One region of the Blautia sp. MCC269 genome, then DNA from elsewhere that is predicted to be linked to it. Evidence: riboswitches for the same ligand, from Rfam matches in the RefSeq annotation. Region 1 holds a riboswitch; the other holds the start of a gene.
What was found. Region 1 has a riboswitch for thiamine pyrophosphate ahead of thiS (sulfur carrier protein ThiS). Riboswitches for the same ligand answer to the same signal wherever they lie in the genome.

Region 1 (15,108 bases):
GCCGAAAGAGGATATGGGAAAATTCGCACTGTATCTGCTGCTGGACCGGCTGAAGGGCGGACATTCCGGCATTGTGCGGATGGAACTGGAAGGAAAGCTGGTGATCCGGAACAGCTGCAGCAGTGTGGAGGACAGTATGTGGAGCGATTATTGTATCTGAGGATTGCTGATATGATGAGATATGAAATATTTGCAGCTTTGACAGAATATATGCGTGAAAACGTTTTCAAATATTCCTATTTAATTAATGGGAATAATATGGTTTAATGTATTCAATCAGGATAACGTTTACAGAAGGTCGCAGCAGTGACAAAAAGGAGTACATAAATCATGAAAAAAAGACGCATCGCAGGTGTTTGTATCGCACTGGTAGCAGTGGTACTGGCAGGAACTTTTGCAGTATCAGGAAACAATACAAAGGATAAAAATCAGGTAGAGATCATCAATGTGTCCTATGATCCAACCAGAGAATTTTATGAGGAATACAACAAGATCTTTGCAGATTACTGGAAAGGGGAAACCGGCCAGAGTGTGGATGTGATCCAGTCTCATGGCGGTTCTGGAAAACAGGCGTTGGAGATTTCCAACGGACTTCCGGCAGATGTGGCAACACTTGCCCTGGAATACGACATTGATGCAATCCAGAATTCCGGACTGATCGACAATGGCTGGATTAATGAATATCCGGATGACAGTGCTCCTTATACTTCCACCATTGTATTTCTGGTACGGAAGGGAAATCCGAAGAACATCCACGACTGGGATGATCTGACGAAGGATGGTGTGGGAGTGATTACACCAAACCCGAAAACTTCCGGAGGTGCCCGCTGGAATTACATGGCAGCCTGGGCTTATGCCAATGAGAAATATAACGGCAACGAGATAGAGATGAAGGCTTTTATTAAGAAGCTTTACAAAAATGTCCTGGTTCTGGATTCCGGAGCAAGAGGTGCCACCACTTCTTTTGTGGAAAACGGACAGGGTGATGTGCTGATCGCCTGGGAAAATGAAGCGTTTCTTTCTGTAAGGGACAATCCGGATGATTACGAGATCGTAATACCGAGCATCAGTATCCTGGCACAGCCGTCCGTTGCTGTTGTAGATGAAAATGTAAAAAAACACGATAACGCAGATGCCGCAAAAGCTTATCTGAAATATCTGTATTCCGATGAAGCGCAGGAGCTGATCGCTGAGAATTATTACAGACCGGTCAATCAGACCATCTTGAAAAAACATGCAGATACTTTTAACCTGAGTGTGAAGCTGACTACTATCAAAGATTTCGGCGGATGGGATGCAGTACAGAAGAAACATTTTGCGGACGGTGGAGTGTTTGATGAGATTTATGAAGAGTAAAAAAGCATAGCGGATACAGAAAAGAGGGGAGACAGAAATGAAGAAACAACAGAGTAAACGGGTGATACCAGGCTTTGGACTGACAATGGGAGTGACTTTGGCGATGCTGAGTATCGTGGTTCTGATTCCCCTTGCATCTCTGGCAGTTTATTCGGCGCGGCTGGGATTTCGGGAATTTATCCAGGTGATCACGAGACCTCGAGTTTTGTCCGGATTTTACGTAAGTTTTATTACCGCATTTGCGGCCACGGTGGTGAATGCCATCATGGGACTGATCCTTGCGTGGGTGCTGGTAAGATATGATTTTCCGGGAAAACGGATCATGGATGGAATGATCGAGCTGCCGTTTGCGCTGCCAACTGCGGTTGCCGGTATCTCGTTGACATCACTGACATCCGATAAAGGTCTGGTGGGAAGCTTTTTTGCAAAGTTCGGGATCAAGATCGCGTATACCAGGATCGGTATCACGGTAGCTCTGATCTTTGTGGGGATTCCTTTTGTAGTCCGGGCCATTCAGCCGGTGCTGGAAAAACTGGACGGTTCCTATGAGGAGGCGGCCCGTGTCATGGGTGCAAAACCATTCACCATTTTCCGGAGGGTTATCCTTCCAGAGCTTCTTCCGGCAATGCTTTCCGGTGCCGGACTTGCTTTCGGACGCTGCCTGGGAGAATACGGAAGCGTTGTTTTTATCGCAGGAAATAAACCATATTATACAGAGATCACACCGCTGATCATTATGTCAAAACTTCAGGAGTTTGATTATGAAAGCGCAACATCTATCGCACTGGTTACACTGGCAGTTTCATTCCTGATCCTGTTTGGCGTAAACATGGTGCAGGCAAGAAATACGAAACGAATCAGAGGGAGGGACGCGTAATGGACGAAAAAAAGAAGCAGGCTTCCGGGCCGGTGAAATGGATCCTCATCGGGATCTCCGTGATCTTTCTTTTTGTAATGCTGGTGCTTCCGCTGGTGGTTGTTGTGACCCAGGCGCTGAGTAAAGGCTGGGAGTGCTATGTGCAGGCTGTGACGGATTCTTATACGCTGAAAGCTCTGGCGCTGACTATTGAGGCAACGGTGGCTGCTGTTGTATGCAACACGATCTTCGGACTGTGTGCAGCATGGGCTATGACCAGATTTCATTTCCGGGGGAAAAAGATCCTCACAACTCTGATCGATATTCCGGTTACGGTATCACCGGTTATCGCAGGTCTTATCTATATTCTGGTTTTTGGAAAACAGAGCCCCCTTTATTCTGTGCTTGAAAGTGCAGGGATACAGATCGTGTTTGCAGTTCCTGGAATTGTCCTGGCAACGATCTTTGTCACATTTCCATTTGTGTCCAGAGAGATCATACCGGTCCTGGAATCCATAGGATCGGATGAGGAAGAGGCGGCAGCACTAATGGGAGCCAAAGGCTGGACCATTTTTACAAAGGTGACATTCCCGCATATCAAGTGGGCGTTTCTCTATGGCGTTGTGTTGTGTACAGCGAGGGCCATGGGAGAGTTTGGAGCCGTGTCCGTATTGTCCGGACATCTCCGTGGAAAAACAAATACACTTCCGCTTCATGTGGAAATTCTTTATAACGAATTCCAGTATGTTCCGGCGTTTGCGGTTTCTTCGATCCTTGTGATCCTGGCGGTGATCCTTCTGATTGCGAGAAATGTTTTGGAACATAAAGGAAAGGGGGAAAAAGGCGATGTACGTTGAGTTAAAAAATATCAATAAAACATATGGAGATTACAAGGCATCTGACAACGTAAGTTTTGGCATCGAAAAAGGTAAGCTGATCGGTCTCTTAGGCCCAAGCGGAAGCGGAAAGACAACGATCCTCCGTATGATCGCTGGTCTGGAGCAGCCGGACAGCGGTGAGATCATCATTGACGGAAGAGTGGTCAATGATGTTCCTGCCAGCGAGCGAGGCATTGGATTTGTGTTCCAGAATTATGCCCTTTTCCGGTATATGACTGTGTATGATAATATTGCGTTTGGTCTGAAAGTACAGAAGGCGGATAAGAAGTATATCAAGCAGAGGGTTATGGAACTGGTAGAGCTGATCGGGCTGAAAGGCCTGGAAAAAAGATATCCAAGTCAGCTGTCCGGTGGCCAGAGACAGCGAGTTGCTTTTGCCCGGGCACTGGCTCCGAATCCGCAGCTGCTTCTTCTGGATGAGCCTTTTGCCGCGATTGATGCAAAGATTCGTACAGAGCTTCGAAGCTGGCTGAAGGATATGATCGAGAAGCTGGGAATCACCAGTATTTTCGTTACGCATGACCAGGATGAAGCTATTGAGGTGGCAGATGAGATCATCATTACAAACCGTGGTCGCATTGAACAGAAGGGAACGCCGCTGGAAGTTTACCAGAATCCGGATACTGCGTTTACGGCGGGATTTTTCGGACAGACTTCTGTGATCGGTAACTATCAGGTGTTCAATCACTTCGAGGAAGTTCCGGGAGGTGAAAAGGCCATTGTGCGGCCGGAATTTGTGAAGGTGACGAAGAAAAATGAGGAGCAGAAATATAAGAGTTCTGCAACAGAGGGTGTTGTAGAGCGAGTTGCTTTCCGTGGAAGCAGCCTGGAACTGAGAGTCCGTGTAGGAGACACCGTCCTCAGCGCCAGGAGAAGCCTGGACGAAGAACCCGTCCGGGAAGGCGAAGTTGTGGATGTGTTTGTGCAGAGGATCTTTGTGACGAAGGGGAATGAAGCTGTGCTGCTGCATAATACGGCTATGGTTGAGGATTGGTTGGTTATATAAAAAAATGCCGCGGGAGCGGCATTTTTTTATGAGCAAGTAGCGCTAGCGGATTGCGAATATCATATGATTTGCCGCGGGAGCGGCATTTTTTTATGAGCAAGTAGCGTTAGCGGATTGCGAATATCATATGATGAGGCCGCGGGAACGGCATTTTTTTAGATGTGTGAAATTTTTACACCATAATATTCTGCAAGAGAATCCACCAGATCATCACGGATTTTTTTATGGTCATTGCCATCCAGAGACATAACAGAGGATACCATTTGACGTTTTTTGTCAATGACACAATATTGGCCATAATTGCCGGCCAGGATCAGTGTATCTTCCATGGGCCCCATATATATGAAATATCCATAGCCATAACTCTGATAATCCGGACGCTCGGTTAATGGATTGTAGGAATCGATATGTTTTCGGCAGGCATCCATAACAAAGTTTTTTGGGACAATCTGTTTTCCGTTCAGAGCACCTTCATGCAGAAGCAGATGCCCAAAACGGGCCAGTTCATCAATCGTCAGATACAGTCCATTAGCTGCCATGCAATGTCCCTGAGGGCAGAGGGTCCAGTCCGGATTCGGGATGCCAATTGGTTCAAACAGACGATATCGCAGATAATTCAACAAACCGGTTCCGGATTTTTCTTCCAGAAGAACAGACAAAATATAGGAACAGAAATTGCTGTACACGAAATGGGTACCTGGTGTATAGGGAAAAGAATCATTCTGGAAAAAATATCTTACCCAGTCTTTTTCTCTGTATCGTTCCGGACCGTCGCAGAAAAAGAGAGGATCTTTCTGACCGGATGACATCGTAAGCAGATCACGGATCTTTATTTTGTAAAGATTTTCGGAAGGATCAGATGGGAAATATTTTTCAAACCAGGGATAAATATATTCATCAAGAGTGATCAGTCCTTCGCGTTCTGCGATACCAGCAGCCATGGCAACAAAAGGCTTGCTGATAGACCATATATTTAATCGGGTTTTTACCGGAAAAAGCCTGAATTCTTCTTTTAAAACATCGTTTTTATATATCTGGGCATAGATAATATTGGAATGATGATGTTTAGATTTTTCAAGAAAAATATCTAAAATTTCCTGCATGATAATCCCTCCCTGTAATTATTATTCGTAAAAAAGATCAAAGTCTGAGTAAAGTTCTTCCAGGTCATGAAGGCGTGTACTGATGGACTTGCACTTGCTTTTTCGGATTTTTGCAACAATGCTGTCAAAAAGACAATAGAGACAGGAAAAGGAGTTAAATCCCATTTCATTGAGATTGATCTCTGTAATGACCGCATGATCTGCCAGAGACCATGCCGGTGATGAAATACTGTCTGTGATGGCAAGGATCTTTGCACCATGGTTTTTGGCAACCTGTGCGTATTTCAGTGACCATTTGGTATAGCGGGCAAAAGAGAGCAGAAGAACAACAGTATCTTCAGAAGCTTCCGTGAGATATTCAAAATGGGGATCATAAAATTCATGAACCACCTTGGTATTTCCAAGAAGCTGATTCAGCAAGGTTCCCATCCAGAGTGCTGCACTGTAAGAGGAACGGGCGCCTACAATCAGACGTTTCTTCGCATTGGTCAGATAGGTAACGATCTGATCCATATCATCCTGACTCAGGTGTGAAGCCCAGTTTTCCATGGAATGGAGTTCTTTTGCAATGATGTTCTGATAGAAATTCCCATTGTCCAGTGTGTCATCTGCTGTAGCTGTGGGAATGGAAAGAATATCATTCTGTACAGTACGCTGCATTTCAGAAAAACTTTCAAATCCCAGAGAATAAGCGAGGCGTATGATAGTGGTTTCGCTTACGGAAATTTCCTTGCTGAGTTTCGCAAGGGTGGAATAACTGAAAGAATCAAGGTGTTGTAATATATATTCGGCAACTTTCTTCTGACCGGCAGAAAGAGAAGATATTTTTTCACGGATCAACTGTTCTATTTTCATGAAAACCTCCTGTATTGTACGATTAGTATAATAAATTATAACAGGTGTAAAGTTTGATTACAATATAATGGAGTAAAAAATTCTTCTTGATATAAAAAAGATGTAAATAATGCACAAATTAAAGTGTGTATTTTTAATAATATTGTCAATAGAAATCTTGAAACCTAGATGTTAATATAGCATTAAATAATTCATATTACGTCAGAAAAAGAATTAATTGCACTATTAATATTAGAGCCAATAAAAAAGGGGGGGCTTTTATGTCGTCAACAGTAAAGGAAATAAAAGAAAAAACAGGTTACCTGAAACGAAGTGATCTTTATACAATCGGTGTAGGACAGGCGATTGGATCGGGTGTTCTGACACTGATCGGACCGGCAATTCTTTTGACTGGTCAGTCAGCATGGCTGGCATATGTAGCTGCATGTATCTGGGGATTTATGATGATTGCACCAATTCCATGGATCACATCTACACTGAAACTTGGAGGAGGATTTTATTCTCTGGTAGGAGATATGGCCGGCAAACGAGTTGCCGGTATGTATGCAGTAGGATTTTTGCCACAGACGATCAATCTGGCGACTTATGGTGTGGCAATTGGTATGTATGCAAATTCCCTGTGGCCGCAGATCAATGCGAAATGGTTTGGAATTGCAGCCCTGAGTGTGTTCTTTGCCATCAATCTGTGTGGTGTGGATGTAATGGCGAAGGTACAGAAAATTCTGGTTATCCTGCTGTTTGTTGCACTTGGTCTGTTTATTGTTCTGGGATGCCTCCAGCTGAAAAATCCGGTGTTTGAGTTTACAGCACCAGACTTTTTCTCCAATGGTCCATCCGGATTCTTTTCCGCAATCATGCTGTATGTATATTCAACAAACGGATATTCCTGCATTATGAATTATGGTAAACAGGCAAAAGAAGCACATAAAGATATTCCAAAGGCACTTCTGTACTGTATTCCGACACTGATGGTTGTATATGGCGGTGTTGCAATTGTAGCAAGTGGTGTGCTTCCTCTGGATCAGGTAGCCGGACAGCCGCTTACCCTGGTTGCAAAAAATATTTTAAATCCGGCACTTTTCACAGTATTTATGATTGGTGGTCCGGTACTTGCACTGTCTTCATCCATTAATTCAACAATTTCCAATAACTGTATTCCGGTTGCACAGTCCTGTAAAGATGGATGGCTTCCGAAATCATGGGCAGCTCAGAACAGAAGAGGGGCTTACTGGAAACTGATGACATTTACTTATCTTATGGGAATATTACCTGTGTTACTGGACTTTTCTATCAGTGATGTTGTAAATAATATTATGCTTCTGGCATCAGCACTGGCATTTCTGCAGATTTATGCTTATTTCCAGCTTCCGAAAAAACATGCAGAAGCATGGGAAAAATCACCAATGCATATTTCTAACGGAAAATATTATTTCCTCTGCTGTTTGAGCCTGTTTGCATATATCTGCATTTTTATCAATTCTTGCAGAAGCCTGAAACTTCCGGTAGTAATCATCAGTCTGATAGCCATTGTAGTATGCATGGCTTACGGATGGTTTAGAAGTGTAAGTCCTGATGTAAAGATGGAAACAAGTGTGTGGGAGGATTAATGTTTATGAATAAAGACCAGAACCTGATTAATGAATTTGCTATCAAAACTTTAAAAGAAAATCTCAATGTTATGTATGCGCAGATATGGCGTGAAGGACAGTTAACGGCAGAATATAAAAGAATGCCGGTGAAAACCCGCCTGAATACCTGGTCTGCATGCAAAGGCGTGGTATCCTGTGCAGTGGGAATTGCACTGGATGAGGGATTGATTCAGCTGGATGAGAAGATCGTTGATATTTTTCCGGAGTATGTTCCAGAAAAAACAGAAGGATATCTTGGTGATGTGACCCTGGAAAATATGCTGACAATGACCACCGGTCTGGAAAGCTCACTGTTTTTCTGTGACTGGCCGGAACGTTATACAACACCGGACTGGATCAGATATTTCTTTGAGAACGCGAAGGTTGTAAATAAACCAGGAACCCAGTGGCTGTACAGTAATTTCAACACATATATGATCAGTTGTGCCATTGAAAAACGTGCGGGTGTCAACCTTCTGGAATATCTGAGAAATCGATTTTTTGAACCATTGGGAATTGGAAATCCGGACTGGACTTTGTGTCCGAAAGGTCATGTACATGCTGCGAATGGTCTTTATGTAAATATTGACGAGTTCACCAGATATGGACAGCTGATCCTTCATAAAGGAAAATACAATGGAAAACAGTTGGTGCCGGAAGAGTATATGAAAGTTGCGACTTCCAATCTTGTAGACAATTCAGCGGCAGGAAGTCCGGGAAATCTTTATTCCGGTTTTGGATATGGATATCAGTTTGTCATGAATCCGGAAGCCGGTTCCTATCGATCCGATGGAAATTATGGTCAGTTCTGTCTGGCGTTTCCTGACAAGGATGCAGTAGTAACTGTAATGTCTCTGGAGGGGGATTTCCAGAAAATAGGAAATCATCTATGGACTACAGTGGTTCCGGAATTGTAATATACTCTGGTTGACAAAACAGAGTGGAAAGCATGAGATAATAGTAGCTAAGAAATGTGATGAAATTCAAACATTGGCAAAAACGAAAACCCCGGAAGTGTGCGAGCCTTCCGGGGTTTTCTATTCCGTTATGTAAGGTGGCTTAAGCCTTTCAGGCTTGACATTAATCATAATTCGCCTTATACTAAGCATTGTAAATAACAGGGGAGCTTGTGATGGCAGGCTGAGAGGAAGTCTTCAACTTCGACCCTTATACCTGATTTGGATAATGCCAACGTAGGAACGTATAGGATGAATTTACGGGAGATACTTTGGTGTATCTCCTTTTTTATTTATGATCAGGATTTACAAGGAAGGGCTTAAGAGCAGATGCTTTTAACCCTGGTATCTACAACGGAATACAGGAAATTTTGAGAGTGAACTGAGTTCATGAAGGGGTGCACCACCGCGGGTGTATTTCTTTGTGGACTCTTTTTTTATTCTCGGAAAGGAGAGCTTATGATCACAGTAAACGGCGAGAAAAGAACACTGGAAAATCCGGTGACAGTAACCGAATATCTGAAAGCCTGCAATTATGTTCCGGTGCAGGTAGTAGTTGAACTGAATGAAGAGATCATCAAGAGAGAGACTTACGATACAACAGTGCTGAAAGACGGCGATGTTGTGGAGATTCTGCAGTTTATGGGCGGCGGAAGCTGCTGAGATAAAAGGCGATATTATTATGTAATTGACAGATAAAAAGAAAGGTGGACATAAAAAATGACAACAGCAAACACAAATGAAGACAAACTGATCCTGGGAGGCCATGAGTTTACTTCCCGTTTTATTCTTGGTTCCGGAAAATTTTCTCTGGATCTTGTAAAAGCATGTATCGAAAAAGCAGGAACACAGATCGTAACACTTGCCCTGCGCCGTGCAAATGAAGGCGGACTTGCCAACATTCTGGACTACGTGCCGAAGGATGTTACACTTCTTCCAAATACATCCGGTGCCAGAAACGCACAGGAAGCAGTCCGTATCGCAAGACTTTCCCGTGAGCTTGGCTGCGGAGATTTTGTAAAGATCGAAGTTATCCATGATTCCAAATATCTTCTCCCGGATAATTATGAGACTATCAAAGCAACTGAGATCCTTGCAAAAGAAGGCTTCGTTGTCATGCCGTACATGTATCCGGATCTGAACGCTGCCAGAGATCTGGTAAACGCAGGAGCTGCCTGTGTAATGCCGCTTGGTTCTCCGATCGGTTCCAACAAAGGAATCTGCACAAAAGAATTCATCCAGATCCTCATAGATGAGATCGACCTTCCGATCATTGTAGACGCAGGAATCGGCCGTCCGTCACAGGCATGTGAGGCTATGGAAATGGGTGCTGCGGCAGTTATGGCAAACACAGCCATCGCAACAGCAGGAGACGTCCGTGTTATGGCAGAGGCCTTTAAGAAAGCTATCGAGGCAGGAAGAAGTGCATACCTTTCCGGCATGGGAAGAACTCTGGAAAGAGGAGCCAGCGCGTCTTCACCGCTGACCGGATTTCTTCATGAATAAAATAGTTTAGAGATAATAAAAGTGCGAGAGGAGCGACACAACAACAATGGCAGAAACAGTACAGGCCAGTCAGCAGGACGGCCATTTTAATGAGAGTATCGTAAACGAAGAAATTCTGGAAGACATGAAAAAGAATCGTATTGATCATATGAAGTATCTTCCAGATATGGAGCAGCTGGAAGAGTCTGATGTGATGGATCAGGTTATTTCTGCAATGAATGCATATGATTATGATAAATATACAGAAGCAGATGTACGCAGAGCCCTGGCCCATGACAACCGTACACCGGAAGATTTTCAGGCACTGCTTTCACCGGCAGCACTGCCTCTTCTGGAAGAGATCGCACAGGCAGCGCGGATCGAAACAAGAAAACATTTTGGAAACAGTGTCTGTATGTTTACACCGATCTACATTGCAAACTACTGCGAAAATTACTGTATTTACTGTGGATTTAACTGCCACAACAAGATCCGCCGTGCACAGCTGAATGAGGAAGAGATTGAGAAGGAAATGGCAGCTATTGCAGAAACCGGCCTTCAGGAAATCCTGATCCTTACCGGTGAAAGCAAATCCAAATCCAATGTAGAATATATCGGAAAAGCCTGCGAGATTGCCCGGAAATATTTCAAGGTGGTAGGTCTTGAAGTGTATCCGATGAATTCTGATGAGTATGCATATCTTCACAAATGCGGTGCAGATTATGTAACTGTTTTCCAGGAGACCTATAATTCTGATAAATACGAAACCCTGCATCTGGCAGGCCACAAGAGGATTTTTCCATACAGATTAAATACACAGGAGCGTGCACTGAAAGGCGGCATGCGAGGAGTTGGCTTTGCGGCGCTTCTGGGGCTGGATGATTTCCGTAAAGATGCTTTTGCGACGGGATATCACGCATACCTTCTGCAGAGAAAATATCCACACGCAGAGATTGCTTTTTCCTGCCCGAGACTCCGCCCGATCATCAACAATGACCGGATTAATCCGAAGGATGTCCATGAACCACAGCTTCTGCAGGTAGTCTGTGCATACCGTCTGTTTATGCCGTTTGCAAGTATCACCGTATCCACCAGAGAGTGCGAGCGTGTCCGTGACAACCTGGTAAATATCGCAGCAACCAAGATTTCTGCAGGTGTCAGCACAGGAATCGGAAGCCATGTGGAAGACATCGAAGATAAAGGCGATGACCAGTTTGAGATTTCTGATGCAAGATCCGTGGACGAAGTCTTCAACGCCCTGAAAGACCACGGCCTGCAGCCGGTAATGAATGATTATATATATCTGTAAAAAGAGATAATGTCGCACAAGCGCATAGATGACTGCACAGCCAACAGGGGATAATTTCTGTGGAATATGTGGAAAACCACCCGCCCGAAAGAATGATTTTTTGGGGGCGGGTGTGGATAACTGTTTCAGAAAAATGAATGCGGAAAGATTTTTGTCAAACAGAGGAGCGTACTGGGAGAAATTGTTGGATTCACAAGGCTGATGACGTTTTCACATATACTCCCGGAACAATAAAATACGATGCAAAAATCAACAAAAACAACATAATATCGGCCGGAATCAGATATAAAAACCTGTGAAATCCGCAAAAACACCCCTGTTTCTGAAAACTGCTGAAAACGGTTTCTAATCTAACAGTTTTCATATGGACTTACTCATGTTTATAATAGCCCCAACAACAAAACACGAGGCAAAATACAGGAGGTAAGTATTATGAAAAGAAAATGGAAATCAGCAGTAGCAGTTCTTGCAGCAGTAGCAGCAATCGGAAGCCTTACAGGTGTGACAACATATGCGGCGGACAGTGTCAGCATTACCAATGTATCCTACGATCCGACCAGAGAACTTTATGAACAGTACAACAAGATATTCCAGGAGTACTGGAAAGAAAAAACAGGACAGGATGTGGATATCACGCAGTCCCATGGAGGCTCCGGCAAGCAGGCACTTGAAGTTGCCAACGGACTGGAAGCAGATGTGGTAACACTGGCACTGGAGTATGACGTGGATGCGATCCAGGATGCAGGACTTATCGATGACGGATGGGTAGATGAGTTTCCGGAAGACAGTTCTCCCTACACTTCAACCATCGTATTCCTTGTAAGAAAAGGAAATCCCAAGAACATCAAAGACTGGGACGATCTGGTAAAAAAAGACGTAGGTGTGATCACACCAAACCCGAAAACATCCGGCGGAGCAAGATGGAACTATCTGGCAGCCTGGGCCTATGCAAAAGATAAATATAACGGAGACGAGGACAAAATTAAAGAATTCATCGGAGACCTTTACAAAAACGTACTTGTCCTGGACACCGGAGCCAGAGGCGCAACGACCTCTTTCGTGGAAAACGGACAGGGTGATGTACTGATCGCCTGGGAAAATGAAGCCTATCTTTCCGTAAAAGATTATCCGGACGACTACGAGATCGTAACACCAAGCATCAGCATCCTTGCACAGCCATCTGTAGCAGTAGTCGATAAAGTCGTAGACAAAAGAGGCACCAGAGATGTGGCAGAGGAATATCTGAATTATCTCTATTCCGATGAAGCACAGCGGATCGCCGGTGATAATTATTACCGTCCGTCAAACCAGGATATTCTGAAGGAATACTCCGATGTGTTTGACCTGGACATCAATCTTGTCACCATTGATGATTTCGGTGGATGGAAAAAGGCACAGGAAACGCATTTCTCAGATGGAGGAATTTTTGATCAGATTTACGAAGGATAGACAGCAGAAGATATAGTTGGACATAATAACACAAAGAAGCTGCAGAACAGTGAAAAAACAGAGTCTGCAGCTTCTTTTATGTAAATATTGTGAATCACAAAGGATCAGGCATGGCTTCCTTCCACCAGAGAACAGCCATCCAGCATACGGATTCCATTTATAACATCTTCGTAAGTATCATACATTTCTTTCCACTCATCGGAGGCATCCTCAGAATACTGGCTGACAGTGGCAAGAAGATCGTATTTTTTACCATCCATTGCTTCGATACGACCGAGATAACCCTGCCATACACTGTCCAGAGGCTGGTCTTTGCCATCGTAATATCTGGCTTCCAGAGTCAGGACCGGAACATCTTCATTATAATAAGTAAGTTTATAGCCACCGTTTTCTGTTTCGGTTGTCTCATAATGGCAGAGATATTTCCAACGCTCCGGAGTGAGAACCTGGAAATGATCGGTCATGGCCATATCAATACGCTCCGCATAAATGAAATTTACAGATTTGATCAGTTCAGCTGCTGCTTTTTCGGCAGCTTTATCATAAGTATCAGATGGAGTCAGGATAAAAAGTCCAAATGTATAATCGTCAGTCTGGCATACAAGGGCATCTACATTTTTATCTTCCTCATTGACGGAAGTTACATACTGATATTTTGTAGCCGGATAAGATTCAAAAGTAAGGTCTTTCTTTGTAGTGATCTCACCTTTTACCGGATAATATTCCGCCAGAAAATCATTCGCGGAGGAATCCTCCAGAGAAGAATTAGCTACTTTTAAAACAGCAGCAGTGCTTTTTTCATCGTTTACATAACGTCGTTCGAAATAATTTTCTTTTTCGGGCATGGATTCTATGACCGTGTCACTGTCATGGAATCCAACCCGCATATGAAGCTCGCCGCGCTTTTCCGATTCAGAAGATTCTTCTGTATCTATATTGGAAGAGGAATCGGGGTATGAAGAATCGGAAGTTTGCGAGGAGGAGTTTCCAGTAGTATTGGAGGAGGAATTATTTTCTGAATCGGAATATTCCTGAAGATTGCCGTAGTCATCAATATAATATTTATCTCTGGAGCCAATATATGTGGTTCCGGTGGCATCTTCCAGCCACACACTGCCGTCCTCATAATAATAATGAGGCTCAAAATAACCGTCCTGTTCGGTCCAGCCGGCATCGTTGCCTTCCATCAGTTCACCGGAATCCGGGTCAGGGGCATAATTACCTTCCCCGATATATTCATCCTCGGAACCATTGCGGTACCAGTAATCTCCGTTTTCATCCTGCCAGATGTACTGACCGTCATCGGTTGGAGGGTCAGAAGCGAGGACCGGGACTGCAGATATGGAAAGAGCGATCGCGCCTGTTAAAAGAACTAAGATTTTTTTATGCATAGGCACCTCCTGATAAATTGCGCAGCAGTTATTCAGTTACTGTCCACGGATCATAAATTTTTACAAAATAAAAAGGATCTGTTTGTTAAGTATATTGTAACAGACAGATCCTGATATCCGGAAATGTGAAGAAAAAGAGACATTTACCGGCAGGTAAAAAGATATCCCTTCCCATAAACCGAGACAATGTCATACTCATCGGTATCTTCGGCACCGATCTTGGTCCGGAGGTTAAAGATATGCCGCCGTACCGTGCTGGTATCTGTTCCTGCACAGCTGCCCCATACCGCTTCGTAGAGCTCCTTTGCAGAAAAAATCTTCTCCTGGTTTTCTGCAAGGAGACGCAGCAGAGAGAATTCGGTCCGGGTAAGGCCTGTGTCGGCATTATTGAGATATGCATGGCCGTCCGAAAGATCCAGCCGCAGGCTGCCGATGGTGATCTGACGGGAGGACTGAAATTTTTCTCTTATTTTTTCTTCCATTCGTTTCTGGCGTTCCAGAAGCATCTGGATCACAGCCAGAAATTCATCGAAATTGTAGGGCTTGGTGAGATAATAATCCCCACCCGTCTGAAGACCTTCCACTTTGTCACGGATATCGCTTTTTCCTGTGAGAAAAAGCACCGGATTCATGGTTTTTTCGCGGAAGCGGCGGCAGATATCCAGACCGTTTCCGTCCGGAAGCATAATGTCCAGGATAAGAAGATCCGGCAGATATTCTTCAAGCTGATGACAGGCTTCGGCGGCTGTCTGTGCAATGCGGACATCGTAGCCACGGCGCCGTAGCATCCGGCAGTTGGTATTCAGCACCTGTTC
Region 2 (15,108 bases), on a different contig from region 1:
AGACATTCTGGAGATGGAGATCATGCCAGACCATGTTCATATGCTTTTGGAAGTAGATCCTCAGTTTGGCATCCACAAAGCTGTAAAGTCATTTAAAGGCTATACGTCCAGAATTTTAAGACAGGAATTTCCCTATCTTAAAACGAAAATGCCGACTCTCTGGACAAACAGCTATTTTGTATCGACGGTAGGCGGTGCTCCGCAGGAAACAGTAAAACAGTATATTGAAAACCAGAAAACATCGCAGAGACAAAAGGATAAGATGGGATAATGCAAAAAGGAATTAAATTTAGGATCTACCCGAACAGAGAACAGAAAAACTTCATCCATCAGACCCTGGGATGTTGCCGGTTCATCTACAACCGGGGACTTGCCATGCGTAAGGAAGGCTATGAAAATGGGGAAAAGATCGGCTATTCCCAGACTTCCGCCATGCTGACTGAACTGAAAAAGCAAGAGGAGTTTGCCTTTCTGAAAGCAGCAGATTCCATTGCATTACAGCAGTCTTTGCGGGATCTCGACCGGGGATTTGTGAATTTCTTTGAGAAACGGGCTTCCTATCCAACCTTCAAAAGCAAACATAACCGGTTCCAGTCATACAGAACGGTAAATCAAAAAGATAATATTCGTATTGTGGGAAGATATATCAAACTTCCGAAACTTGGATTTGTTAAAATACGGCAGTCGATGGAAGTGGAAAAGATTAATCACGTGATCATTGAGCACACACCGGCTGGAAAATATTTTGCGGTTTTAAATGTTGATTTTGAACCGGAACCACGCTCAAATGCTGGCGGAACGATAGGGATTGATGTCGGGATCAAAGCGTTCTACTCCGACAGTAATGGAAATACGGTATCAAATCCCAGATATCTGGAACGCTCAATGCGAAAACTCATAAGAGAACAGCGCAGGCTTTCCCGAAAACAAAAAGATTCCCATAACCGCGAGAAGCAGCGGATCAGGGTGCCAAGAGTGTATGAGAAAGTAACCAATCAGCGGAATGATTTCCTGCAGAAACAGTCAACGATGCTGGTGCGTGAAAACCAAACCATCTGTATTGAAGATCTGAATGTTAAGGGGATGATCCGGAATCATAAACTGTCAAAATCGATAGCGAGTGTTTCCTGGGCAAAATTTTTTGAAATGCTGGAATATAAAGCTGGCTGGTATGGAAATGAAATTCACAGAGTACCAACGATGTATCCGAGCAGTCAGACCTGCAGCTGTTGTGGCTACAGAAATCCACGGATAAAAAATCTGGGCATTCGTATCTGGGAGTGTCCCAAATGCCATGCGGTTCATGACCGGGATACGAATGCAAGTATCAATATTCTGAAAAAAGGACTGCAGATGCAGTCTGCATAAAGATAAAAACTGTACCGTAGGGCATACGGGAACAGTATAAATATAGCTTGTGGACACTGTGTAAGACATTGCAGTACGGAGTGTCAAACAGGTCTGCGCTATGAGGGCGGAAGAATGGTGGATATGTACCGTACTCTGGACAGTATCCCGGTTCTTGCAAAAGCAGGCGGTATTCTGGTGATGACCGATGAGATCCGTGGAACAGAGGCGGAAAAGAATCCGGAAAGCCTGAATATCCGGGTATTCCCGGGTGCTGACGGAAGCTTCAGATTGTATGAGGATGACAACGAAACCTGTGCTTACGAAAATGGTGCCTGTGTATTTACGGAAATGGATTATAAGGAAAAGGATCAGGGAGTGTTTACCATTCATCCCGCACAGGGAAAAACAGAGCTGATCCCGGCAAAGAGAGCTTATACCGTGGAGTTCTGTAATTTTGCAAAAACAGGAACAGATACTGTGAAGGTTCTGGTTAACGGAGCAGAGACTGAGGCTGCTGTAAAATATGAAGAGAAGCTTCAGAAGATCTGTGTGGAAGTGGAAGCAGACACAGCGGCAGAGGTGCAGATCATTCTCGCTGGCGAAGTGGCAGATAATCAGACAAAAGAGCGTGTCTTTGATTTCCTGAACCAGGCAGAGATCGGTTTTGTACTGAAGGACAGATTATATCAGCTGATCACAGCAGGAAAGAAGCTGCCGGTTCTTTTATCTGAGCTTCAGTCCATGGAGCTGGACAAGGATCTTTATGGAGCACTGATGGAGATACTGACTGCGTAAAATATGAATAAAATCGCGTTTCCAAACCATACTATCATTATTATCAAAAGAAAGGATGATCATAATGATATTAAAGGAAAAAGAGCGCACAGTGATCCAGGATCTTCAGACACAGGAAAAAAGCTGCATTGAAAAATATGGAAAATATGCACAGCAGGCCAGGGATCCGGAGCTTAAAAGCTTATTTCAGACTCTTCAGAAAAAAGAGCAGGAGCATTACGATTCCCTGAGCCAGGTGCTTTCCGGTACAGTTCCACAGGTAAACTGTAATGACAGTGACGGCCGTGATTACCAGCCCAAGGCTGCTTACACATCGGTGATGTCCTCAGAGGATAAGGAACACGATGCTTTTCTTGCAACAGACTGTATCGGAACAGAAAAGCTGATTTCCGGAGAATACAACTCGGATGTTTTTGCTTTTGAAGACAGTGGTGTGCGGAAGCTTCTGGCAGATATCCAGGTGGAAGAGCAGAACCATGCGGAGATGCTTTACAAATATAAGACTGTGAACGGAATGTTCTGATATATAAAAAAGAGGGAGGATTTCAGTAATGGAATTCTTCCTTTTTTTGTTATATAATCAGGAGAACAGCAGGGAGAAATACTTTCCTGCAAAGAGAGGAGAATAAATATGAAGGGAACCAGCTGCGAATACTGTGCAAACTATACATATGATGAAGAGTGCGACGAATATTACTGTGATGTCAATCTGGATGAGGATGAATATTATCGTTTTGTGAGCAGTGATTACAAGGAATGTCCGTATTATCGTTCCGGAGATGAATATAAGGTGGTACGTCATCAGATGTGATACAGAGTAACGGAAAAAATAGAGCAGAAGATAATGTGATAAGACAAATGCAGGTTTTCCACGAAAAGGAATGCGAGTTTTGTGGAAAATCTGCATTTTGATGTTTTGATATGTGTAAAAGGATTCAAATTTGTAAAAATTGGCGTGTTTACATTTGAAAAAAATATCTTTATAATAAAAATATTGGTCTGACAGGTGGAACCTTTATATCATCCAGACGATGATAATGCTACAGGATTTTGTCTGAGACAAAATTTCGGGTAAGCGTCTGACAGACTTATAATAGATTTTTTGATTTGACGGAGGATGTGACAGATTGGATATTATAAAGAAATTCGGGGATATGGTGGGAGAGAGATCCATCAGGGATCCGGAAAAAGCACGAAAACTTCTTCTCACTGGATACCGGCTTCAGGAAAAACGTCTGCAGCTTTTTCCTGACAGGAAGCTTCCGGCTTCGGGACAGTATGTAGCCCGTGTAGTCATGCAGAATATTATCAAAGCCCTTGCAAAACCGGACGATACCGCTCTGGTGAGCATTTTTGTACCAGGAGAGCTTCTGACAGCAGCAGGGATCACTCCGTATTCCGTGGAGGCAATGTCCTGCTTCATCGCCGGAACCAGATGTGAGCAGGCATTTCTGGCACAGACGGAATCAGAGGGCTTTCCGGAAACCATGTGCTCCTATCACAGAGTTTTTCTGGGAGCGTCCATGACAGGATTGGTACCGAAGCCCAAATGTACCATCTACACAAACCTTGCCTGCGATGGAAACATGATGACGTTTCCTTATCTGAAACAGAAATATCAGATCCCGGGCTTTTATATTGACGTACCCTATGAAAAAAATCAGGATTCCATCAGCTATGTTGCAGATCAGCTCCGTGAGCTGAAGAAATTCCTGGAGGATGTAGGCGGGAAAAAAATCTCCGAGCAGTCGGTACAGCGTGCAGTTGCCAACAGCAATGAAGCGGCCTCCTATTACAGTAGCCAGCTTGCCCTCAGAAAGGATCACGATCCGGTGACTTCCCTGACAAATGAGCTGTATGCGATCTTTATGTGCCATCTTCTGGCGGGCTCAGAGGAATCCCTGAAATACACAAAAATGCTTCTTGAGGATGTGAAGAAGGCACCAAAGGGGGAAGGTCTTCATATTTTGTGGATGCATATGATGCCGTTTTTGCAGGAGCCGGTAAAGGATGTATTTAATTACAGCCAGAACGTGCATATCCGTGCCTGTGATTTTGTTGCAGACGGTTTTCAGCGGATGCAGGCCTCGGATCCTTATGAGGCCCTTGCGGAAAAAATGGTCAACTGCATTTACAACGGAAGTGTGAAGCAGAGGATCCGGCGTGCCCAGGAGCTGGCGAACCTTACAGAGGCAGACGGCGGGATCCTTTTTGCGCATTGGGGCTGCAAGGGAACCATCGGAGCTTCCAGCCTGATCAAAAATTCTCTGGAAAATGCAGGACTTCCAACCATGGTCCTGGACGGTGACGGCTGTAATCCGGCCAATTCCAGTGACGGCCAGGTATCCACACGACTTCAGGCATATCTGGAAATGCTGTCAGAAGGTAAGGAGGAAAAACGGTCATGATACATTACGTCTGTAAATATACACCGCTGGAGCTGTTTAAGGGCTTTGGCGAGGAATGTGCGGTTCTTGAGGAAATGCCGGAGAATTTTGAGCTTTCGGACCAGATCGCCCATGCTAATCTCTGCGGCTTCGGAAAATCTGTGATCCAGGCAGTGCTGGAGGGAAAGGTAGAGCAGCTTGTTCTTGTTAACTGCTGTGATTCCATGCGCCGTGTGTACGACATTGTGGAAAGTACCGGTAAATGTAAATTTCTGTACATGCTGGACATGCCTCATGAGGATAACGACTGTGAAAAGGTGAAGCTTGCCCAGGGCATCCACCGTCTGAAGAAAGCTTATGAGAAATTTTCGGGGAAAACCTTCGACAGAAGTGGATTTCTGAATGCTTTTTCCCATGAGCCTGTGGATAACCAGCCGTATATCGGTGTTCTGGGTGTCCGTGTCAGCGGCATCCTGGAAAAAATGATCCGGGATAATATCCGCATGGATGTGGAAAACCTGACCTGTACAGGTGGAAGACGTCTTGCAGTGATCCGTGAGGAGCTGGAAAAAATGGAAGACGATGCCATGTTCCTGGCTTATGCGGATGCACTTCTTTCCCAGATGCCCTGCTTTCGTATGAACAACAGCACCCGAAGAAACCGGCTGTATTTGGATCCGAACCTGAAGGGAATCATTTATCATACTATTAAATTCTGCGACTATTACGGATTTGAGTATGCAAGCATCAAGCGTGATATCAAGGTTCCGCTTCTGAAGATCGAGACAGATTTTACAAGCCAGAGTGCAGGACAGCTCCTTACCAGAGTGCAGGCTTTTGCGGAGACCCTGGAAGGCTCTGAGGATATGGACCCATCAAAAGGAATCAGCGAGGAGATAAGGAAAAAAATGGAATCAGGAGTTTATTATGTGGCAGGGATCGACAGCGGTTCCACAAGTACGGATGTTGTGATCCTGGATAAAGACGGAAAAATTAAATCGACCATGATCATTCCCACAGGCGGCGGCGCTATGATGAGTGCAGAGAAGAGCCTGGAGATGGCCGTGGAAAAAGCAGGGATCAGGAAAGAAGATATCGTGCGTATCGTTACTACCGGATATGGACGTGCCTATATTGACAGTGGTGATGACAGTATCACAGAGATTACCTGTCACGCAAAGGGCGCCCATTATCTGAATCCGAATGTGCGTACAGTTATCGACATCGGCGGTCAGGATATCAAGGCGATCAGCATTGACGAGAACGGTGCGGTAAAAAATTTCCTGATGAACGATAAATGTGCAGCAGGAACCGGACGATTCCTGGAAATGATGGCCCGTACTCTTGGACTTTCCCTGGAGGAGATGAGTACCCGTGGCCTGGAGTGGAAAGAGAACGTAGTGATCTCAAGCATGTGTACTGTATTTGCAGAGTCCGAGGTAGTTTCCCTGGTTGCCCAGAATAAGGACGTGGCAGATATCATCCATGGTCTGAATGTATCTGTTGCTTCCAAGGTAGGAGCTCTTGCAGCCCGCCTTGGCAAAAAGAATCCGGGGGAATACATGATGACCGGTGGTGTTGCCAGAAATAAAGGTATCATCCAGGCACTGGAGGAGAAGCTGGGTGCGAAGCTTTATATCTGTGATGAGGCACAGCTTTGTGGTGCGCTTGGTGCGGCACTGTTTGCTTATGAGAAGTGTAATGCGGCACGGTGATCAGATCAGACAAGTTGCCTGCGCAGTAAATGCAGAGTGTGAATATCCTTTTGGTCAGGGGCGGCGTGCCCACTCACTAGGCGAACAGCCACAGTTCTTTCGGAAGTACCGGCTGAAGTGTGAGAGATTTGAAAATCCGCACAGCAGAGCAACCTGTTGAACAGGCAGAGCTTCGTTGGTGAGCAGATTTTTGGCTTTTTCCAGACGGAGCAGATTCAGGTCAGCATGAGGGGTGCTGTCAAAAAAATTCCGGTAACAGGAATAAAACTGACTTTTTTCGAGATTAGCCATGGCGCAGAGCTTTTCTGTTGTCCATGGCTTTTCGTAATTTGTAAGCATTTCCAGACGGATTTTTTGGAACAGGCTGCAGAGCTCCGAGTCTGAAGACTTGCTTGTATCTGTACTGCGGAGTTCCCGCGAGGCTGTGATCATCAGTTGGCAGAGCAGGGCATACTCGTAGTCCCGGGAAAAAACTTCTCTGTTCAGATATTCATGCTGCAGCTTCTGGATACAGTGATCGATCTCCTGGCAGTCACTGGGGTAAAAAATTTCGTTGCAGGGAAGTCCGAACCGTTTTGCCAGGTTTTCTCCGCAGGAAAAATGGACATAACTGTTCCGGAATTTTCGCACAGCCTGATAATGCTGGGGATTTCCCGGAATATAAAAGATGCAGGCATTATCCCGGGTGACAGTAAGCTGACCGCCCAGATAAACCTTCATTGGTGTTTTAAATAAAAGAAAAAGAAAATCTCCGCTTCCCTCCGGCCGGAAAATCCTGTCGTAATCGGAGTTGGAACGGTTGTATTCGCAGAAATTTAAGGTGAAATCCATGAAAATGCTGCGCTCCTTTCATTACGTAGATCAGACAATCCGACTGTGGCATTATAAAGAACTTTCTGTCTGGAAGTATAAAGTAAAGTGACAGAGGGACGTCCGTCTGGTAAGATTGTCTTTACGATAAATCTTACCGGAAAAAAAGTCAACTGTTTCGGAAGATAATCACTGGTATGGATAGAACAGGATGGTAAAATGAAACATAGAAACGGTTGATTTCCGCTGAGAGTGTATGAGCGAACAGAGGCGTAAGAGCCGGTATACGGCGGAATCGGAAACAGAGCTAAATGCGGTAGCAGCAGAAAATAATAATTTACAGGAGGATTTTTACAATGAAAAAAGCGCAGATCATCGTGGACAAATATTTCCTCACCGGAAAAACAGACAAAAGGATCTATGGTTCCTTTATAGAACATCTCGGACGTGCGGTTTATGAGGGGATTTATCAGGAAGGCAGCCCTCTTTCTGATGAGCAGGGATTTCGGAAGGATACTCTGGAGCTGGTAAGGGAGCTTCAGGTACCGATCGTTCGTTATCCGGGCGGAAATTTTGTATCCGGATTCCGTTGGGAGGATAGTGTCGGGCCGAAAACTCAGCGTCCGTCCAGACCGGAGCTGGCCTGGGGTGTCATCGAGACAAACCAGTTTGGACTCAATGAGTTTGTGGACTGGTCCAGAAAAGCCGGCAGCGATGTGATGATGGCAGTAAACCTGGGAACAAGAGGACCGGAGGATGCGAAAAATCTTCTGGAATACTGTAACTTTAAGGGAGGTACCTATTACAGTGATCTCCGTAAGGCTCACGGCTATGAACAGCCGCATGATATCAAATTATGGTGTCTCGGAAACGAGATGGATGGTCCGTGGCAGATGGGACATAAAACTGCGGCAGAGTACGGAAGAGTTGCAGCAGAGACTGCCCGCCTGATGAAATTTATGGATCCGGAGGTTGAGACTGTTGCATGCGGAAGCTCCAGTCTGGAAATGCCTACCTTTGGCTCCTGGGAGTATACGGTTCTTGACGAGGCTTACGATCAGGTGGATTATCTTTCCCTGCATCAGTACTATGGAAATGCATCGGGAGACACTGCCGATTTTCTGGCAAGCTCCAAGGGTATGGATGATTTTATCTCAGGAGTGGTTTCCATCTGCGATGCTGTAAAAGCAAAGAAGCATGGAAAAAAACAGATCAATCTTTCCTTCGACGAATGGAACGTATGGTACCACAGCAATGAACAGGATAAAAAGCTGGAAAAATGGGTACAGGCGCCCCATCAGCTGGAGGATGTTTATAACTTTGAGGATGCACTTCTTGTGGGAAGCATGTTGATCACACTTCTCCGTCATGCAGATCGTGTAAAGATCGCCTGCATGGCACAGCTGGTAAATGTTATTGCGCCGATCATGACATCTGATACAGGCGCATGGCGTCAGACGATCTTTTATCCGTATATGCTGACAAGTGTGTTTGGAAGAGGAACCGTCCTTAATACACAGGTTCTCACACCTATATATGAAAGCAAGACTTATGGAGAAGCTCCATATCTGGATTCTGTGTGCGTCTGGGATGAGGAAAAGGATACGCTGACGATCTTTGCAGTGAATAAGAGTCTGGATGAGGATATGGAAGTTTCCTGTGACTTGAGACAGTTTGAGGGATATAAGATCGTAGAGCATATCGTGCTGAACAATGATGATCTTCAGGCAGTCAATACAGAGACGCAGCCCGAGAATGTAGTTCCTGTAAAAGCCAGTGCAGAATGCTCAAAGCTGGACGGCGGAAAACTGGAAGCAGTTTTTGCAAAACACAGCTGGAATATGATCCGTCTTGCAAGATAAACGTGGGTGAAGTATAGTAAAAGCAGTAACAGAAAATGTAAATCATGCTACATTATGGGAGGTCTTTTTTATGTACACACCTGCAAAGGAACGCTACGAAACTATGGAGTACAACCGCTGCGGTGAAAGCGGTCTGATGCTTCCGAAAATGTCTCTTGGATTATGGCATAATTTCGGAGATACTTCTGATTATGAAAACATGAAGCAGCTGTGCTTTACAGCTTTTGACAATGGTATCACACAGTTTGACCTTGCCAATAATTACGGACCTGCCTATGGAAGTGCGGAACGGAATTTCGGCAAGATCCTGAAAGAAGAACTGATGCCATACCGTGATGAGCTGATCATCACAACAAAGGCAGGCTATGATATGTGGGAGGGCCCTTATGGAAACTGGGGCAGCCGCAAGTATCTTCTGGCAAGCCTTGACCAGAGCCTGAAGCGCATGGGTCTGGAATATGTGGATATTTTTTACCATCACAGAATGGACCCGGAGACTCCGCTTGAGGAGACTATGGGGGCGCTGGCAACAGCGGTTCAGCAGGGCAAGGCCCTTTATGTGGGACTTTCCAATTATGATGGAAAAACCTTAAGTCAGGCGGCAGCGATCCTGAAGGATCTGAAATGTCCCTTTGTGATCAACCAGAACCGGTATTCCATTTTTGACAGAACTGTGGAAGAAAACGGTCTCAAGAGAACCACCGGCATTTTGAAAAAAGGTCTGATCACCTTCAGCCCTCTTGCTCAGGGACAGCTGACAGACCGTTACCTGAACGGGATCCCGGAGGACAGCCGTATCCGCAAAGATGGAAGATTCCTTAAGGAAAGTGTGCTGACGCCGGAGCGTCTGGATCAGGTCCGGAGACTGAACGATCTGGCAGTCCAGCGTGGAGAGAAGCTGGCTGATATGGCACTTGGCTGGCTGCTTCAGCATAAGGAAGTTACCAGTGTTCTGATCGGAGCTTCCAAGCCGCAGCAGATCCTTGATAATGTGAAAGCGATCCACTGTGCACCGTTTACAGCTGAGGAGCTACGTCTGATCGACGAGATCTCAAAATAAGATTTATATACTTCCTGTTTTACTATGAAAAGTAGTGAAGCAGGGAGTTTTTTATGTCGAAATAATTGTTTAACTGAATTAGGAAAGTTTCCGGGTTACTGTTTACTGGTAATATTCCGCGAGGTGTTTTTTGTGAGCGAAGGTCACAGAAAACCCGAGACATACCGCGCGAATTTATGCGATTAGCATAAATTCTGTGCATCGCGAAGCGTGTTGCTGAGAACGGAGTGAACAGTAACGTCTCCGGCGGGAGTGCAAAGAGCAATAAGCAGTGGAGGTTTGACAACGGGATAGGTGTGTGCTATATTGAAAAACAGAAAAGAAAAGAGCCAGCGGGAGCTTGTGTGACAGGCTGAGAGGAAGATAGATCTTCGACCGTACCTGATTTGGGTAATGCCAACGGAGGGATTGTGATCTGAGAGCGTGTCTCCGTGGAGTTTGCCATGGGATGCGCTCTTTTCGGATGCAGGAATGGAACTGGAATGGTCTGACAATGGGGGGATGTGAAAGTGACAGAGACTGCATGTGGAGCTTCTGCGAAAGAGCGGGCAGGAAGGGGAGCGCCTTAATGTCTGGCAGGAGAGTGATATTCCGGAGGATTTTTCCGGAAGGATCATGTAAGCGATGGGAATCCGTGTTTTCGGAGTGAGAGGAAGTAAGGGAACTTCGACCGCCAAAATCTAAGGGCAGACTGCAGCAGACGGGAAGCTTTTGCCCGGATCTGACAGGGTTCTGCCTGATATTTCAGGGAGGAAAAACACTATGGAAAAACAAAGGATGCACACGCTTCGTATGGTAATGCTGGCAATGATGGTTGCGATCGGTGTCGTTATTTCACCGATCCTGAGGATTGAGGGAATGTGCCCCACGGCGCATCTTGTCAATATCGTATGCTCGGTTCTGATGGGACCGTGGTATTCCCTTCTCTGTGCGACCATGATCGGCGTGATCCGTATGATGTTCATGGGAATCCCGCCACTTGCACTGACCGGTGCAGTATTTGGCGCATTCCTTTCAGGTGTGTTCTACAGACTTTCCAAAGGCAAGATCATCTGCGCGGTGATCGGTGAGATCTTTGGAACGGGTATCATCGGATCCATGGTTTCTTATCCGGTGATGGCATTCCTGATGGGAAGAGGCGGACTGACAGCATTTTATTATACGCCGATGTTCCTTGCAGCAACCACAATGGGAGGATGTGTTGCCTATATTTTCCTGAAGGCTCTGAGTAAAGCAGGTCTTCTGGTGAAATTCCAGGCAGCTTTGGGTTCAAAAACATATGAGACAAAGAATTTTACAACTGCGAAAGCGAATTAAAGAAGAAAAGCCGCTGATCCATTGCATCACCAATCCGATCTCGATCCATGACTGTGCCAACGTGGTCCTTGCAGTAGGTGCAAGGCCGATCATGGCGGAGCATCCGGCAGAGGTGACAGGTATTACGGCATCGGCTGGTGCGTTGATGCTGAATCTCGGGAATATTACCGATGCCAGGATCGAGTCAATGAAGCGTTCTATGAGAACAGCGATGGAAAATAAGATTCCGGTTCTTCTGGACCTGGTAGGGGTTGCCTGCAGTGATCTCAGGCTGGATCTGGCACGGGAGCTTTTAAGGATCGGTCATCCGGCAGTGCTGAAGGGAAATATGTCAGAGCTTCTGGCTGTTTCCGGGCTGCCGTCTCATGCGATCGGAATCGATGCGGGTGTCGAGGATGCTCTGACTGAGGAAAATATCGATGGAGTCAGTGAAGTGCTTAAGGCTTTTTCCAGAAATAATCAGGCAATCGTGCTGGCTACCGGGAAACAGGATTTTGTTACGGATGGTGAACGGGTTGTTCTGGTACAAAATGGCAGTGCGGCGCTGTCCGGGATCACAGGAACCGGCTGTATGGTCGGTGCACTGACTGCGGCGTTTTTGCCGGGGTGCGAAGATAATATTGCGAAAGAGATGACGGATAGTATAGAGGCAGGTGTCTGGTCTGGCGTTGAGATGGAATTAAATGGGAGATCCGGGAATTATCTGGCTGCGGCAGTGCTTGGTACTGCACTTATGGGTATCGCCGGCGAGGAAGCGGAGAAGATTTCCCGCGGTCCGGGAAGCTTTCAGGTAAATCTGCTGGATGAGATCTATGGGCTTTCGGATCGACAGCTGCTGGATCTGTTGAAGATTGAAATGTACTGAAAAAGAGGGGATTAGGATGGATAGAAAAGATTTGGATGTAACGTTGTATCTGGTGACGGATAGTTCTTATCATACGGAGGAGTCTTTGCTCCGTACGGTTGAGGAGGCTTGTAAGGGTGGTGTGACTCTGGTCCAGCTTCGCGAGAAGAATAAGGGTGGACGGGAGTATCTGGATAAGGCTTTTAAGGTGAAGGAGATCACAGATCGTTACAATGTGCCGCTGATCATTGATGATCGTGTGGATGTGGCGCTGGCCTGTGATGCGGCTGGTGTGCATGTTGGAGCTTCTGATATTCCGGTTGCTGTGGCAAGGAAGCTGATGGGACCGGATAAGATCGTGGGGGCTACTGCCAAGACGGTGGAGGCTGCTGTGAAGGCTTATGAGGATGGTGCGGATTATCTTGGTGTGGGGGCGATTTATCCTACCACTACTAAGGTTGTGACGATCCTTACCAAGGTTTCTACGTTGAAGGATATTTGTGAGGCGGTTCCGATTCCGGCGGTTGCGATCGGGGGATTGAATGCCGGGAATATGGATGTGCTTGAGGGCGCCGGTATGAGTGGTATGGCGGTTGTTTCTGCGATCATGAAGGCGGAGGATCCGAAGAAGAATGCGCGGGAGCTGAAGGAGAAGATTGTTGCTTTGATGGGAAAGTGATTTAGGAAATGAATGGAGAGCAGTGGTGGATTTGAGGTTCATTGCTGTTCTTTTTTTGTTGAAATACGGACGCCCGTGAGGCGTGTGCTGCCTGTCGCCGGGGCTTCGTCGGGGGCTGGCTTCTAGGCTGCCGGAATTCTGCTAAAATCGTTTTCCAAAAGTCCGAACTCGCGTCTTGCAGCCGCTCAGACAGCGGACTTTTGAAAAACAACGCAGATTTCCGCCAGCCAAGAATCAGCTCCCCTCCTGCAGAGTCCGGCGACAGGCAGCACACGCCTCACGGGCTGGTTTTTCAAGGCGGCAGGGGAGGGTGGTTACTCCACCGGCAGATCTCTGTGTTCTACGCTGGTGGAGAATACGATCTGTGTTTTGGTGCGGCCGAACTGCTGGAGTTCGTTGATGAAGTGGTCCAGTTCCATGGTGGAGCGGAAGGCTACTTCGATGAGCATGGAGTAATCGCCGGTGACGCAGTTGCATTCGATGACGTTTGGGATGGACTGGATGAAGGGATAAAAGTCTTTTTTTTGGTTGGGTTCTACTTCCAGGTTGATGAATGCTTTTATATGATAACCGAGAAATATTGGGTTGATCTGGGCGTGGTAGCCTGTGATCAGCCCGTTTTTTTCGAGGTGTTCGATCCTGGCGGAGACAGCGGGGGATGAGAGGAAGACTTCCTTTGCGATTTCCTTTACCGGGGTGCGGGCGTTTTTCTGAAGCATTTCGATGATCTTTCGGTCGATGTTGTCGAGTTTGTGTTCCATGTAGAATGTCTCCTTTCGATGAAAAAATGTCATTTGTAACTGGTACAGAGCTGCGTAGGGAAGTGGATTGAAAATAGGTATTTCTGTATTGATTATACTGCGTGTGTTATCACAACACAAGAAACGACTTAATAAAAATAAGAAAAATAAAAGAAATTCTTAAAAAGATTAATGTAAACTATTGAAAAACACGGATAATCGTGGTTTTCCATTAAAAGTATTTACAAGCTACAAAGAAAGTGTTAGTTTCTTAGGCATCAGAAAAACAGCTGCTGATAAAAATGAAAATAACAGAATGATTTGTAAACAGTGAACATCCGTCGGACTGAAAAAATGAGATCAGAGGGCGGAGCAAATCAGATGTGCACAGGATCAGAAGAAAGAAGAGGGATGACAAAATGACAACAGAAACAAGACTGGAAGCAGATTCGATCGGAACTATGGAAGTGCCTGCAGAAGCTTATTACGGAGTTCAGGCTTTAAGGGCAAAACAGAATTTTCCTATTACAGGTACAAAGCTTCATCCGGTATTTATCAGGAACCTGGCACAGATTAAAAAAGCAGCAGCTATCACTAATAATAATGCAGGGCTTCTTCCGGAGGATAAGGCAGATGCCATTGTCAGAGCCTGTGATGAAGTGATCGCAGGAAAATTGGCTGAGGAATTTATCGTAGATGCCATTCAGGGTGGTGCCGGAACCAGCGCAAATATGAATATGAATGAGGTGATCGCAAACAGAGCCGGTGAGATCCTCGGATGTCCGAAGGGTAGCTATAAAATGGTCCATCCAAATGATCACGTAAACATGGCGCAGTCCACCAATGATGTGATCCCGACGGCCGGTAAGCTTACCGTTCTGGATCTCCTTGCACCTCTGGAAAAAGCACTGGTAAGACTTGAGAAGGAGCTTGCAAAAAAGGCAGAGGAGTTCGATGATGTGATCACTATGGGACGTACACAGCTTCAGGATGCAGTTCCGATCCGTCTTGGTCAGGTGTTCCACGGTTATGCGTCCATGGTTTCCAGAGACAGGAAACGTATCGAAAAGGCTCACAGGGAAATGTACACCGTAAACCTTGGAGGAACTGCAGTGGGAACTGCTATCAATGTTTCCGATTCTTATTTTTATAAGATCGTGCCAAATCTGGAAAAGCTTACAGGCTATCCGCTGAAACAGGCCGAGGACCTTTTTGACGCAACAGAAAATCTGGACGGCTTTGTTGCCGTATCCGGTGTAGTAAAAACCTGTGCGGTGAATCTTTCCAAGATGTGCAACGATCTTCGACTGATGTCTTCCGGCCCGAAAACCGGATTTGGGGAGATCAATCTTCCGGCAAAGCAGAATGGGTCTTCCATCATGCCAGGTAAGGTAAATCCGGTCATTCCGGAGGTAGTAAGCCAAGTTGCTTTCCACATCGTAGGACATGATACCACCATTACCATGGCGGCAGAAGCCGGACAGCTGGAACTGAATGCTTTTGAGCCGGTAGTTTTCTGTAACCTGTTTGAGTCCATTACCACTTTGGA

Region 2: linked by a shared signal. The riboswitch ahead of thiW (energy coupling factor transporter S component ThiW) and the one ahead of thiS (sulfur carrier protein ThiS) in region 1 are both predicted to bind thiamine pyrophosphate.

What each region holds. Positions count from the first base shown of each region.
Region 1 covers NZ_WQQE01000024.1:11,367-26,474, reverse strand. The annotation lists gene GPK88_RS08630 (LacI family DNA-binding transcriptional regulator) at 1-160, shown strand, start outside; gene GPK88_RS08625 (sulfate ABC transporter substrate-binding protein) at 331-1,356, shown strand; gene cysT (sulfate ABC transporter permease subunit CysT) at 1,394-2,233, shown strand; gene cysW (sulfate ABC transporter permease subunit CysW) at 2,233-3,069, shown strand; gene GPK88_RS08610 (sulfate/molybdate ABC transporter ATP-binding protein) at 3,059-4,117, shown strand; gene GPK88_RS08605 (serine hydrolase domain-containing protein) at 4,273-5,220, opposite strand; gene GPK88_RS08600 (MurR/RpiR family transcriptional regulator) at 5,242-6,075, opposite strand; gene GPK88_RS08595 (APC family permease) at 6,336-7,682, shown strand; gene GPK88_RS08590 (serine hydrolase domain-containing protein) at 7,688-8,620, shown strand; TPP riboswitch at 8,813-8,920, shown strand; gene thiS (sulfur carrier protein ThiS) at 9,119-9,322, shown strand; gene GPK88_RS08580 (thiazole synthase) at 9,380-10,165, shown strand; gene thiH (2-iminoacetate synthase ThiH) at 10,212-11,453, shown strand; gene GPK88_RS08570 (sulfate ABC transporter substrate-binding protein) at 11,886-12,902, shown strand; gene GPK88_RS08565 (hypothetical protein) at 13,007-14,293, opposite strand; gene GPK88_RS08560 (response regulator transcription factor) at 14,437-15,108, opposite strand, start outside.
Region 2 covers NZ_WQQE01000025.1:19,616-34,723, forward strand. The annotation lists gene tnpA (IS200/IS605 family transposase) at 1-271, shown strand, start outside; gene tnpB (IS200/IS605 family element RNA-guided endonuclease TnpB) at 271-1,368, shown strand; gene GPK88_RS08840 (DUF5110 domain-containing protein) at 1,483-2,145, shown strand; gene GPK88_RS08845 (ferritin-like domain-containing protein) at 2,210-2,668, shown strand; gene GPK88_RS08850 (DUF6472 family protein) at 2,777-2,956, shown strand; gene GPK88_RS08855 (2-hydroxyacyl-CoA dehydratase subunit D) at 3,273-4,553, shown strand; gene GPK88_RS08860 (acyl-CoA dehydratase activase) at 4,550-6,247, shown strand; gene GPK88_RS08865 (helix-turn-helix domain-containing protein) at 6,302-7,078, opposite strand; gene arfA (arabinosylfuranosidase ArfA) at 7,414-8,919, shown strand; gene GPK88_RS08875 (aldo/keto reductase) at 8,990-9,979, shown strand; TPP riboswitch at 10,302-10,404, shown strand; gene thiW (energy coupling factor transporter S component ThiW) at 10,742-11,296, shown strand; gene thiM (hydroxyethylthiazole kinase) at 11,259-12,161, shown strand; gene thiE (thiamine phosphate synthase) at 12,178-12,819, shown strand; gene GPK88_RS08895 (Lrp/AsnC family transcriptional regulator) at 13,134-13,580, opposite strand; gene GPK88_RS08900 (aspartate ammonia-lyase) at 13,979-15,108, shown strand, end outside.